One region of the Alteromonas sp. W12 genome, then DNA from elsewhere that is predicted to be linked to it. Evidence: predicted binding sites of a transcription regulator. Region 1 holds the regulator's gene; each other region holds the start of a gene.
What was found. The regulator sigma-54, encoded in region 1, starts transcription at its own class of promoters, with help from an activator protein. The targets are predictions, from matches to a motif close to GTTGGCACGNNNNTNGNNT.

Region 2: a site for sigma-54 is predicted at 1,802-1,820, ahead of AWH61_RS18710 (DUF2884 family protein). Genes of this name have one in related genera too.
Region 3: a site for sigma-54 is predicted at 2,104-2,122, ahead of AWH61_RS08805 (DUF2726 domain-containing protein). Genes of this name have one in related genera too.
Region 4: a site for sigma-54 is predicted at 1,352-1,370, ahead of glnK (P-II family nitrogen regulator). Genes of this name have one in related genera too.

The regions. Positions count from the first base shown of each region.
Region 1 covers NZ_LQXH01000001.1:255,635-258,773, reverse strand. The annotation lists gene lptB (LPS export ABC transporter ATP-binding protein) at 1-622, shown strand, start outside; gene AWH61_RS01075 (RNA polymerase factor sigma-54) at 696-2,177, shown strand; gene hpf (ribosome hibernation promoting factor) at 2,208-2,495, shown strand; gene ptsN (PTS IIA-like nitrogen regulatory protein PtsN) at 2,509-2,952, shown strand; gene rapZ (RNase adapter RapZ) at 3,037-3,139, shown strand, end outside.
Region 2 covers NZ_LQXH01000013.1:29,439-32,577, forward strand. The annotation lists gene AWH61_RS18700 (mechanosensitive ion channel family protein) at 1-1,323, shown strand, start outside; gene AWH61_RS18705 (hypothetical protein) at 1,400-1,591, opposite strand; gene AWH61_RS18710 (DUF2884 family protein) at 1,938-2,768, shown strand; gene AWH61_RS18715 (NAD-dependent epimerase/dehydratase family protein) at 2,935-3,139, shown strand, end outside.
Region 3 covers NZ_LQXH01000007.1:275,910-279,048, forward strand. The annotation lists gene AWH61_RS08795 (cobalamin biosynthesis protein CobD/CbiB) at 1-493, opposite strand, end outside; gene AWH61_RS08800 (5'-methylthioadenosine/adenosylhomocysteine nucleosidase) at 495-1,196, opposite strand; gene AWH61_RS08805 (DUF2726 domain-containing protein) at 1,361-1,948, opposite strand; gene AWH61_RS08810 (hypothetical protein) at 2,158-2,607, opposite strand; gene AWH61_RS08815 (glutamate synthase small subunit GltD family protein) at 2,808-3,139, opposite strand, start outside.
Region 4 covers NZ_LQXH01000011.1:169,002-172,140, reverse strand. The annotation lists gene AWH61_RS17500 (AraC family transcriptional regulator) at 1-290, shown strand, start outside; gene AWH61_RS17495 (hypothetical protein) at 340-1,194, opposite strand; gene glnK (P-II family nitrogen regulator) at 1,437-1,775, shown strand; gene AWH61_RS17485 (ammonium transporter AmtB) at 1,808-3,055, shown strand.

The DNA of each region.
Region 1 (3,139 bases):
TGGCCCAAATGGCGCTGGTAAGACCACCACATTTTACATGATTGTTGGTTTAGTGAATCTGGATAAAGGCAAGATTGAAATCGACGACAATGAGCTAACTCATCAGCCCATGCACGAGCGCGCACGCCGCGGAATTGGCTACCTACCGCAGGAAGCATCTATTTTCAGAAAGCTCACAGTGCATGAAAATATCATGGCCATTTTGCAAACCCGTAAAGATTTAAATTCACAACAGCAAGAAGAAGAAGCTGATGCGCTACTTGATGAATTTAATATTAACCATATACGTAATAGTACGGGGATGAGTTTGTCAGGGGGCGAACGCCGTCGCGTTGAGATTGCCCGCGCTCTGGCAGCAAAACCGCAATTTATTTTGTTAGACGAACCATTTGCTGGTGTTGATCCAATATCAGTTAATGATATAAAGAAGATAATACAACATCTTCGCGATAGGGGTATTGGAATCCTTATCACGGACCATAACGTACGAGAGACATTGGATGTTTGTGAAAAGGCGTACATTGTGAGTCATGGCGAGCTTATTGCGCAAGGAACGGCGGAACAGGTTTTAAGTAATCAAAAAGTAAGGGATGTATACCTAGGCGAACAATTCAGGCTATAGTTAATGTAACCGAATTGTCATTTTTCAGTTTCGCTCTGGTATATTCAATTTAGAGCATTTAAATAAGACGTAGATGAAACCATCTTTACAGCTAAAATTTAGCCAACAACTTACCATGACACCACAGCTTCAGCAGGCCATTAAACTGCTGCAGCTTTCTACACTTGATCTTCAACAAGAGATCCAAGAAGCGCTCGATTCTAATCCGCTATTAGAAGTTGAAGAAGGTAACGACGAGCCGCAACTAGAAAAGAACAATATCGACAACGATGACAGCGGCTCTGAGGCCACTGCTTCTGCATCTAGTGACACGTTAGAAGCCGGCGATGCACTTGAGAAAAACGATCTTCCCGATGAGCTGCCAATCGACAGCACATGGGACGAATACTACTCTGCTTCATCTTCGCCAGCTCCGGGTCCATCCAATGACGACGAGCAAATCTTCCAAGGTGAGACTACTGAAGATATTCAAGAGCACCTTCTTTGGCAAATGCGCCTTACCCATTTCTCGGATACCGATCGCGCAATCGCTACAGCAATCATCGACTCTATTGACGAGTCAGGTTATTTAACCGTTACTCTTGATGATATTTTAGAAGCGGTTAACGATGATGATATGGAAGAGCCGATTGAAATGGACGAAATAGAATGTGTGCTAAAGCGCATTCAGATGTTCGACCCTATTGGTTCTGGCTCACGCTCTCCACAAGAATGTTTGATGGTGCAATTGCGCCAATTTTCAGAAGACACACCGTGGCTTGCTGAAGCAAAGCAACTGATTGAAGAGTACTCTGACTTACTGAGCAGCAAAGATTATCGTACGCTTATGCGTAAAAGCCGATTGAAAGAAGATCAGCTACGCGAGGCAATGCGTTTACTGCAAACCTTGAATCCTCGCCCAGGTAGTGCTTTAGTTACTAAAGAGCCTGAGTACGTTATTCCTGATGTCTCAGTAACCAAGAAAAATGGCCGTTGGGTGGTTGAGCTGAACCCCGACAGTCTGCCTAAATTAAGCGTAAATCAACAATACGCTGCAATGAGTCGCCGTGCCAAGAATAGTAGCGATTCACAATTCATCCGCTCACACATGCAAGAGGCTAAGTGGTTCATAAAGAGCCTTGAATCTCGTAACGAAACCTTAATGAAGGTTGCAAACTGCATTGTGCAGCAGCAAATGGGCTTTTTTGAGCACGGCCCGGAAATGATGAAACCAATGGTGCTAAATGATGTCGCAGAAATGGTAGATATGCACGAATCCACTATTTCGCGAGTGACAACGCAAAAGTACATGCATACGCCACGTGGAATCTTCGAATTGAAGTATTTCTTCTCAAGCCACGTTGCAACAGAGTCTGGTGGTGAATGTTCATCTACAGCGATTCGTGCATTGATCAAGAAATTAGTGGCCGCTGAAAAGCCTAGCAAGCCGCTAAGTGATAGCAAGATTGCTTCATTGTTGGCCGAACAAGGCATTAAAGTTGCCCGGCGAACAATAGCAAAGTACCGGGAATCGTTGTCGATCCCGCCGTCGAACCAACGCAAAAGCCTTATTTAATCGGGCTTAATAATATAAGGAAGACGAAATATGCAAATCAACCTTACTGGTCATCATGTCGAAATCACCGACTCTTTGCGTAATTATGTCGATACGAAGTTCAGCAAACTTGAACGTCACTTTGATCACATTTCTAATGTGCATGTCATCCTGAACGTTGAAAAATTAAATCAAAAAGCCGAAGCGACCGTTCATTTAAGTGGCGCTGAAGTATTCGCATCCTCAGAAAATACCGACATGTATGCGGCGATTGACAGCATGGTTGATAAACTCGACCGGCAGGTAATCAAGCATAAGGAAAAACTGAAAAAACATTAGTAGTTAATTAAGCATGGATATACAAGCCATCGTAAGTCTGGACCGCACCGAGTGTGCGGTTCAGTGTAATAGTAAAAAGCGAATTCTTGAGATCATCGCTGATATCGCTGCCAAGCAAAACGAGAACATTGATCAGGCAACGGTACTCAACAGTTTGATGGCTCGAGAGCGTATGGGTAGTACAGGCATTGGCAATGGTATCGCCCTGCCCCATGGACGCCTGCCGGGCCTCGAGAAAGTGATTGCCATTGTTGTAACCAGCACGCCAGCAATTGACTTCGACGCCCTTGACGAGAAACCCGTAGACATCTTTTTTGCGCTACTCGTTCCTGAGGAACAGACCGAAGGACACCTTCAAACGCTGGCCACCGTGGCTGGTAAACTAAGCGACAAAGAAACGATTAAAGCAATACGTCGCGCAACGACAAGCGACGATATTCTATCTGCATTAAGTTAAACATTAAGCGCCTATTAACCGTTTAGTAGGCGCCTAATTCAACAACGCGTATGTGATAAAACCAGAGTATTAGGGAGAAAGTAGGTGAAGCTGATAATAATCAGTGGTCGTTCGGGGTCTGGTAAGTCTGTCGCACTTCGCGCATTGGAAGATTTAGGTTATTACTGTGTTGATAATATCCCGGTAA
Region 2 (3,139 bases), on a different contig from region 1:
TCAGTACGCGATAACTTTATTCACATAGTTAATGATATTTTCCCGAATCTTACTACTGAAGATCCGCTGTATAACGTCATCGCACTAAGTAGTATTTTAGTGGTGTCGGCGGTAATCTATATTATCGCAAGGCTATTGGTGCGCCCCCAGATAGCCAGTTGGGTATACAAATCCAATAACCTCTGGGACAACGCCTTGCAGCAGCACGGATTTTTCCGTCGCTTAATGCACCTGTTTCCTGCCCTGTTTATTTACTTAACCACACCGGTACTTATTAGCGATGAAGCCGTGATGCACGGTATGGTGATAAAGAGCGCTCAGCTATACATGCTATATAGCGGCCTTCTTGCCTTATATGCCATGTTGAGCACAGTGGAAGACGTTTATAACGCCTCAGCGCTTGCTAAACGCGCACCTATCACTGGCTTTATTCAAGTTACCAAATTGGCATTTGCTATTGTCACCATACTATTAAGTATCTCTTTAATTGTAGACAGAAGCCCGCTACTTATTGTGTCTGGCTTAACCGCCATTGCCGCTGTTTTACTATTGATATTCAGAGACACCATTCTGGGCTTTGTTGCCGGCATTCAAATAGCCGCTAACCGCATGTTTAATACGGGCGACTGGATTGCCATGCCTAAGTATGAAGTAGATGGTGAAATACTCGAGATAGGCCTTACCAACGTCAAAGTACAGAACTGGGATAAAACCATTTCTACGCTGCCGACTTACAGCCTTACTACAGAAGCAGTTAAGAACTGGCGCGGTATGCAAGAGTCTGGCGGACGCAGGATTAAGCGCGCCATTTATATTGATGTGCACTCTATTAAGCTCTGTGACAACGATATGCTAGAGCGCTTTTCGAAAATTCGCTATATCAACGAATATATCGATAAGAAGAAAAATGAGCTCCGCGCTTATCACCGAGATTACTCCATTGATGAGTCGGATCTGCTAAACAGCCGTCGCCTTACCAACATCGGCACTTTTAGAGCTTATTTAGAGGCATACTTGCGCAAGCACCCGGATATAAACCAAGAACTGACCCTAATGGTTAGGCAGCTACCGCCTAATGAGCTTGGTTTACCTTTAGAAATTTACTGCTTCAGTGCACAAAAGGAATGGGTGAGGTACGAAAAAGTACAGGCGGATATTTTCGACCACGTTATGGCTATGCTGGATTTGTTCGATTTACGCGCTTATCAACGTGATGGACATTTGTCGCTGCTTGCCCATCGCGAACAAAGCGCTTATAGAAATAGTCCCGAAAGCGACAATGCGCCTGAGGATGCTCAGGAGAAGAGCGAACCTAATCGATAAGGCAGTGATGAATAAAGACTTGTTCAAGACGAAAAAAAACCGGCTGAGATAGCCGGTTTTTTTTAATGCTTATCGCTTAAGCCAATGCGTAGGCCATCAGTAAGCAAAGTACTAAACCAGTAACGCCAAAAAAACCGTACTCGATTTTTTCCTGCATACCTTCAGCACCTGCTTTAGCAGTCATAAAGCCCATAACGATGCTGCTTAGCCCTAGCGTAAAGGCAATTAGCGCAACACCAAACATAATTGCATTAATCCAATCAGCCATTGTGATAACCCCTTAAAAATATTGGCGGTATTATGCACCAATAAATAAGATTTAACCATGCTTGGATTGGCTTAAATGTACCGCTATCGGTATTAATTGATCTTAGTCAAAACTACTAATTAGTTGGTAATCTCACTAAATAGTGTATTTAGCAGAGCACAGAGAAATCATCAAATATTACTAACCATTTGAAAGATATAGACTTTAAATATTGGCAAGGCCATTGCTCTACCTTAGGTATAACAGCGAGTATCGTTAGCGTCTATCTGACAGTGACACTACAACGCATTGCAGTTTGCTTCGAGCACTTTCGTTAACGCGTCACACGTAAATTAAGGAATGAACAATGTCTAAGAAACTATTACTTTCAGTTGCCCTTACCAGTGCTTTAATGAGCGGCCACGCATTTGCGCATGACAGCAGCTTTCAAAACAACAGTTGTGACATGGAGCTTGATGGTCATATTCAATATTACCAAGGTGATCTAACGGTACAGATGGACAATGGCTCAGTGATGACGATTGACTCCCATCACAATATGAGCATTAACGGCGAACCAGTATCGCTTGACAGCGAACAACAGCGCTGGGTAAGTGAATATTACAACAACATTGATATCGCCATCCCTATGACCTTGAATATCGCCAGTGAAGGGCTGCAAATTGCCAACGTGGCAGTGACTGAAGTATTTACTGAACTGTTAGGCGGCGATCAAATGGGTGACGATTTTCGTGAACTGTTCGACTCACTTGAAACCAAACTAAACACTTCATTCTATGATGACGCAGGCAATATTCGCGTTGATTCAACTAAATTCGATGAGCCAGGTTGGTTTGACGAAAGCTGGGAGCAAGAATTCGAAGCGCAAATTGAGTCTTTAATCAGTGAGTCTATGGGTAGAATACTTATTGCCGTAGGAACACAAATGTTGTGGGAAGGCGGTGATATGTCTGAGTTTGAGCAAAAGATGGAGCGCTGGGGTGAAGATTTAGAATATCGCTTAGAAAGCCAAGCGGCTGCGCTAGAAGAAAAAGGCGATGCATTGTGTAAGGTACTGAAGAAAGCGGATTATGCCGAAGGCAAAATGCAGGCATCCATATCTGGGCTAGATGACTTGAACCTGCTAGATATTGATCAAGACAACCACCATGACCACAACGACGAAATGAAAATGTAGTTGGAGCATTTAGCTAACTAAACGCGCAAAACGAAACGACTTGCAACTCTAACCACTCACCTTAGAAAACCGACTGTAACCCAGTCGGTTTTTCATTTTTACAGTTAACGACAACCGCCCTCCAATTAATGTACTCTTAAACCCTAAACAAAGGGGTATTTAATCGATGACTCAAAATGTAGTAATTAGTGGCTACGGCTGGTTAGCCAGCTATGTGGGCAACGCACTTTCAGGCAAGGTCAATATTGTTGGCACCACTCGAAGCCAACAGAAACGTCTCGCGTTAAAAGACCAAGGTATCACCGCAATTGAATATGCCCTGGGCGAAGATACATCAGCGCTTTGTAACCATTTGCCAAACGCTACCTTGT
Region 3 (3,139 bases), on a different contig from region 1:
TGACGCCGCAATAAAGATAAAGAAACTTCAGCCATAGCGATTCTATCGCGGCTTTGGCAATTCCTATATCGGAAAGTGAAGCGCATTGACGTGCGGTAATGGTTTGTGCCATTTCACGTGCGAGGGATTTTTTATTTCTTCCCACACTCGCCAGCACTTTTTTATACTGTTGACGCTGGTAACCGTAATCGAGCAGTGCGACAAGAATAATCGCCTCAAAGAATACGGGGTATTGGGCCATGTACACCAAGATGGCAACACATACTACCAATGGCGCAAGAAGAACTAGGGCGGCTAATGAGCCTGAAATATAGTGCTGAGACCTACCGTATTCGCGAGAGGGCACCACTTTGCGCCCCATTTGCTGAACGAGGTAGCGCATGAGCGTTAATGGATGAGTACTTTGGGGCCAGCGCCATAATGCGTCAACGGCGATAGCCAGCCAAAGTACGAATAGCGACTGGTATTGCGGGTCGCTAATTACCTCTGTCATCTTATTTTGCGAGAGCCTTAATCATTGCCATAACTAATTGTGCTGAGTGTTTAGCGGCAGTGTCTAGATACTCTTTAAAGCTCACTGACGACGTTTTTCCTGCAATATCCGACAATGAACGAATGACAAGGAAAGGCGTGTCGAGCATATGGCAAGTTTGACCTATAGCTGCACCTTCCATCTCAACCGCTTTCATGTCTGGGAAGTTTTCACGCAGTTCTGCTACAGCTTCGTCGCTACCGATAAACGCATCGCCCGTACAGATTAAACCTGTTGTCGACTGAAGCGACGTAATGCCTGTGGCAGCACTACGAGCGGCTTCCATTAACCTTGTATCGCAACGGAAATCTTCAGGCATACCTGCGCATTGACCGAGCTTGTAGCCAAAATGGGTTAAATCGGCATCATGGTGAATAACGTGACTGGCGATCACTAAATCACCGATGTTTAGATTCTTGTCGAAACCTCCGGCAGAACCGGTATTGACAACAGCATCAGGGGCGTACTGTTCGATAAGTACAGTAGTAGCAATTGCTGCAGCCACTTTACCAATACCGCATTTTACTAGCACCACTTCTATGTCGTTAAGTGTACCTTCGTAAAACGTCAGGTGCTTCCACTGGGTTTCTTTTACATTCCAAAGTGACGCTTTAAGTAGCGCAACTTCTTCGTCCATTGCACCTAAAATACCAATTTTTTTCATAACTTTACCGACGGTGTTGAGGGAATTTAACGCGTGAATACGCTGCTGAAAGCGTTAATTGTATAAGGAAAACGGGCAAACTGACAGAAAAATGCCTCTGTTACCGCTATTTGAGAGTAAGAAAATAGCAAAGCAACAAAGGCCAGGGGAAGTGGGGTTATGTCTTAAGCTGCAGCTGGTCTGCTTGAACGCACTGGGCGAGTCGGGCGCTTTGGTGGCTCTGGATTATGCGTTGGCAGCTGTGCCATTTTTTGCTTTAAACGGCGATAAGGAATGAGTTTGTTTTCCAAACACTCGCGAATATCGTCAACGGTATAACCAGATTTCACTTTAATTCTTGCATGAGGAAGGCCGGCAGCATCAAGTGCTCCGGTTACAAACCAGTCTTTTTGTGATTTATAACCATCTTTGCCTTGGCTATGAACTAAGTCGATAGCAAGAACAGGACTCATGTCGTGTTTATCTACTAATACAAAGTCGAGCTGTCTGCTAGAAGCTCTGCTGATGGCTTGGCTTGCCGTCTTTTTATTTGCAGACTGGCGAACCGCCACTAAATCGTTAAGACGCACACGGCACACTATGCGAAACTCTCTTCCCATAGCCTGTTCGATAAGGTTTAAAAAAGAGTGCTCAACGGGGGTGAACAATTGCGTCTTTCGCCTAAATGGAAATGCGACACCGCCGTCTGACAACTTTATGGCACCCAGTGCAACGACAATAAGTAACATCATTAGAATAATTGCCAATTCCATCGTAACCCTCGCAAATTTCAATAGTTAAAGCCCACGGAATGCATAATAAAGAAGCCCGCTAAAGTGTTTATATCGAAAAAAGCTTGGGCTCCGTTTGCAGTTTGAGCGTCATAAAAATGACACTCACTGTTACCGTGGAGTAGTTATTGATGATTTTGCAAAGCAGATGCCAACATGAGTAGATTTCGTAGTTGTCTTGCTAAAAGGGCTTATTTCGTTGTGGATGTAACAAGAATATCCACTTGAGAGCCAGTATTATCTGGGCTGATTATTACTCTGACCCCTTTATCTTCTGAGGATAACAACGTGCGGCCGCTAACTGGCGTGTGAGTTTTTAAAGCGGGGTGCGCCGTTTGGTAAACATTCAGTAATTCACTCGGGGAGCGAGGAGAGTGGTAAACCATTACTGCTGTCTTGCTTTCGTCAAATGCTTGGCATTGTCTTGCATCATCAGAAATCTTAACTTGCTGAAAATCAGAAGGGCAAGACATGATGCTTGGCTTACTAGGTGAAGAGTTGACGCTCTGTTTCTTGGTTTGGTTGTTAACTTGCGCATTTAGTGAAGCGTCTACAGCAATGGTATCAGCTAAGCTGGCATTGCTCGCTGCTATCGCCAGTGTTAGACACAATGTAAGTTTCTTAATGTTTAAATGCTGCATAGATAGATTCTTCACCCGATGTGCGATGTCTTTAACTGCTTAAACGATAGTAGAGTCGTAACGCTCCCGCTTCAACTAAACCTTGGTCTATTAACGTATACTTTTAGCGTTTTCCGTATCATCGAAGTGTGCATAAAAAAGCTCGATAGCAGAACTATCGAGCTTTTCGTGAATGGACAATAGGCCTCAATTAGCGAAGGTTAAACGCCAATATAATCCATAATTCCTTCTGCGGCTTTACGGCCTTCGTCGATAGCAGTAACAACCAAGTCACTACCACGTACCATATCGCCACCGGCAAAGACTTGCGGGTGAGAGGTCTGGTAAGCAAATTTGCCAGCAGATGGCGCGCGTACGCGACCTTTTTCATCAAGCATAATGCCGAAGTCAGCAAACCATGGCGCAGGGCTGGGCTGGAAGCCGAAGGCGATAATTACCGCGTCAGCTTCTAGTACGTGCTCTGAACCCTCTACTTCAACAGGGCGGCGGCGTCCATTGGCGTCAGGCGGCCCCATTTCAGTTTTAACCAGCT
Region 4 (3,139 bases), on a different contig from region 1:
TAAGCCATATTCATCGCGACCTTGCCCGAGGCTTTACACAGGTGGAGTTAGCACGGATAGCCTGCATGGGAACAACGCAATTCAAAACACGCTTTAAAGAAGCCACCGGGCATAGTTTACGAGATTACCTTGTAAAAGTGAGGATGGAAAAGGCCAAAGCACTACTTAGAAATACCGATACACCAATGATGGGTATAGCTCAGCTAACAGGGTATGAAGATGTTGCAGCATTCAGTCGCCGGTTCAAAGCGTATTTCGGGCGACCCCCTAAGTTTTTCAAAAGAAAGTGACTGTGATAAGGGCTTACCTCACATGACGGTAAATCGTTGATAGAGACAACTAGTTAATCTCTTCGTCTTTAGGAAGTTTATTGACTCTGGCTTCTATAAAACGTTTGTGGTCGTCCATTTTGGTGCATTCTAAGGTTCCACCAGCAATTCCACTCAATATCGCCAAAGTTTTATTGGTCGTACTGCTACAGTTTACGCGTTTTGAAGGGCGTCGATTTTCATTAGCTTGTATTTGCTGTGTGCTTGGCCCGCTAAGCACAGGACTATTTTTACGCTCTTGAAATGCTTTTGCTGCCTGTTCTGCGTCTTCAGCGACTTTGTCACTGTGATACTTTTCAAAGTAGAGGGCTGCGCCATCTTTTACCGATAGATTCAACGAGCCTGCGCGCCGATTTGCGTCTTTTGATAAAGTGGGCGACGGCAGTGTATTAGTCGGCTTACTTTCAATGGGTACCTGCTGTGTATCGGGCTCAGCATTTTTCTGCTGCTTGGGCGCAGGGCTTTCTACAATTTCATTCTTACTATCAAGTGCTTCAGTCGCTTTGGTTGCGTCAGGCTTCAACTCAATTTCTTGCCTTTTAGGGGAAACATCGATTGGTTTAGTTTCTTGTGGTTTAGCTTGGGCTGGAGGGCGTGGAACGGGGGGATAGTACAGTCTGGCGCTTATCTCTGGCGTTCGCTCCAAAACATTTACTCGTGCTTTTTGGTTGTTGATGCCCATTTGAGAAAGTATGACCACTACGATGATCCCAAACACATGTGCACAGCCCGAAATTAATAGTGGGCGCCACGCCGTTTTCTTTGCAACGGAATGGTGTTCAATGCTGCGCTCAGGCGCAAAGAAAGATGGGGTGATAGTCGTCATAGTAAACAACAGACCATGGGCCCTATCGAATAGTTCCATCCTAATTTCATCGCACTTTTTAGTCCTCTCACCTTACCGCAACCTCATACCGCTTCAAAATTGGGCAAATTTTTAACAGTGCACCATTAGTGTGCATTATTTTTGTGCGTTCATGAAGCGTTTGCTTGTATGTGTTTGATTTATTTGGCTAATCATTTGTGGCATGGCTCTTGGTTTATCTTCCCATAGTTGGAAACACGACCATAAATCACAGAATAACCAAAACAAACTGGGAGCAACTCATGAAACTAGTCACAGCGATCATCAAGCCGTTCAAGCTAGATGATGTTCGTGAAGCCATTTCAGAAATCGGTATCGACGGTTTGACCGTGACCGAAGTGAAGGGCTTTGGACGTCAAAAAGGACACACTGAACTTTACCGCGGAGCGGAATATCAGGTGGATTTTCTACCTAAAGTCAAACTGGAAATTGCTGTTCAGGATGATCAAGTAGAGCGCCTGGTAGAAGCCATCGTTGGCGCTGCCAAAACAGGCAAAATTGGAGACGGCAAGGTGTTTGTTTACGACCTTGAACATGCCGTTCGTATTCGAACTGGTGAGTCGGATAGCGACGCGCTGTAAGCCACAACGATATATTTGCGGAGAAAACCATAATGGAAATCACTTTTGAACTTGGGTATGCGCTAGATACCTTTTATTTTCTAATCTGCGGTGCACTGGTTATGTGGATGGCTGCAGGTTTTGCGATGCTTGAAGCAGGTCTTGTTCGAGCGAAAAACACCACAGAAATTCTAACTAAAAACGTGGCGCTATTCGCTATCGCTTGCACTATGTACATGATTTGCGGTTACGGCATTATGTACGGTGGCGGCGACTGGGGTCCATTCCTTAGCGGTATCATGGCTGATGGCGCAACAGGTGTCGCTGAAGAGCCAGCAACATATGCACCTTCTGCTGACTTCTTCTTCCAAGTAGTATTTGTTGCAACAGCAATGTCTATCGTATCTGGTGCGGTAGCTGAGCGTATGAAGCTTTGGGCATTCCTAGCGTTCGCAGTTGTTATGACGGGCTTCATCTACCCAATGGAAGGTGCTTGGACATGGGGCGGCGAAGCAGTATTCGGTATGTATACGCTTGGCGACCTTGGTTTCTCTGACTTTGCAGGTTCAGGTATTGTTCACATGGCTGGTGCAGCTGCTGCTCTTGCTGGTGTTCTTGTGCTTGGTGCTCGTAAGGGTAAATACACCGCTGACGGTAAAGTAAACGCGATTCCAGGTGCAAACTTACCGCTTGCAACTTTAGGTACATTTATCCTGTGGATGGGTTGGTTTGGCTTCAACGGCGGTTCAGTACTGGCTACTGCAACTGTTGAAAGTGCAAACTCAGTAGCGATTGTATTTATGAACACAAATGCTGCAGCTGCTGGTGGTGCAATTGCTGCACTTATCGTAGCACGCATTCTATTCGGTAAAGCTGACCTAACTATGGTACTTAACGGTGCACTAGCCGGTCTTGTGGCTATTACAGCAGAGCCTTCAACACCTACACCATTACAAGCTACTTTGTTCGGCGGCCTTGGTGGTATTTTAGTAGTGCTTAGCATTGTTGCACTAGACAAGCTTAAGATTGACGATCCAGTGGGCGCAATTTCAGTTCACGGCGTGGTAGGTCTTCTAGGTCTTATCCTTGTACCTTTCACTAACGATGGTTCAAGCATATCTGGTCAGCTAATTGGTGCAGCGACTATCTTTGTATGGGTATTCGTAGTGAGCCTAGTGGTATGGCTAGTGATTAAAGCGGTTATGGGTGTACGTGTGAGCGAAGAAGAAGAATTCGACGGCGTAGACATGAGCGAATGTGGTCTGGAAGCATACCCAGACTTCACAAGCAGCCGTTCGTAAGAGAGTCTCGATTAGGCAACGAAACAACAATAACAATAATGCCTTATTACTTCGTTTAAGCCCCGCTAATGCGGGGCTTTTTTC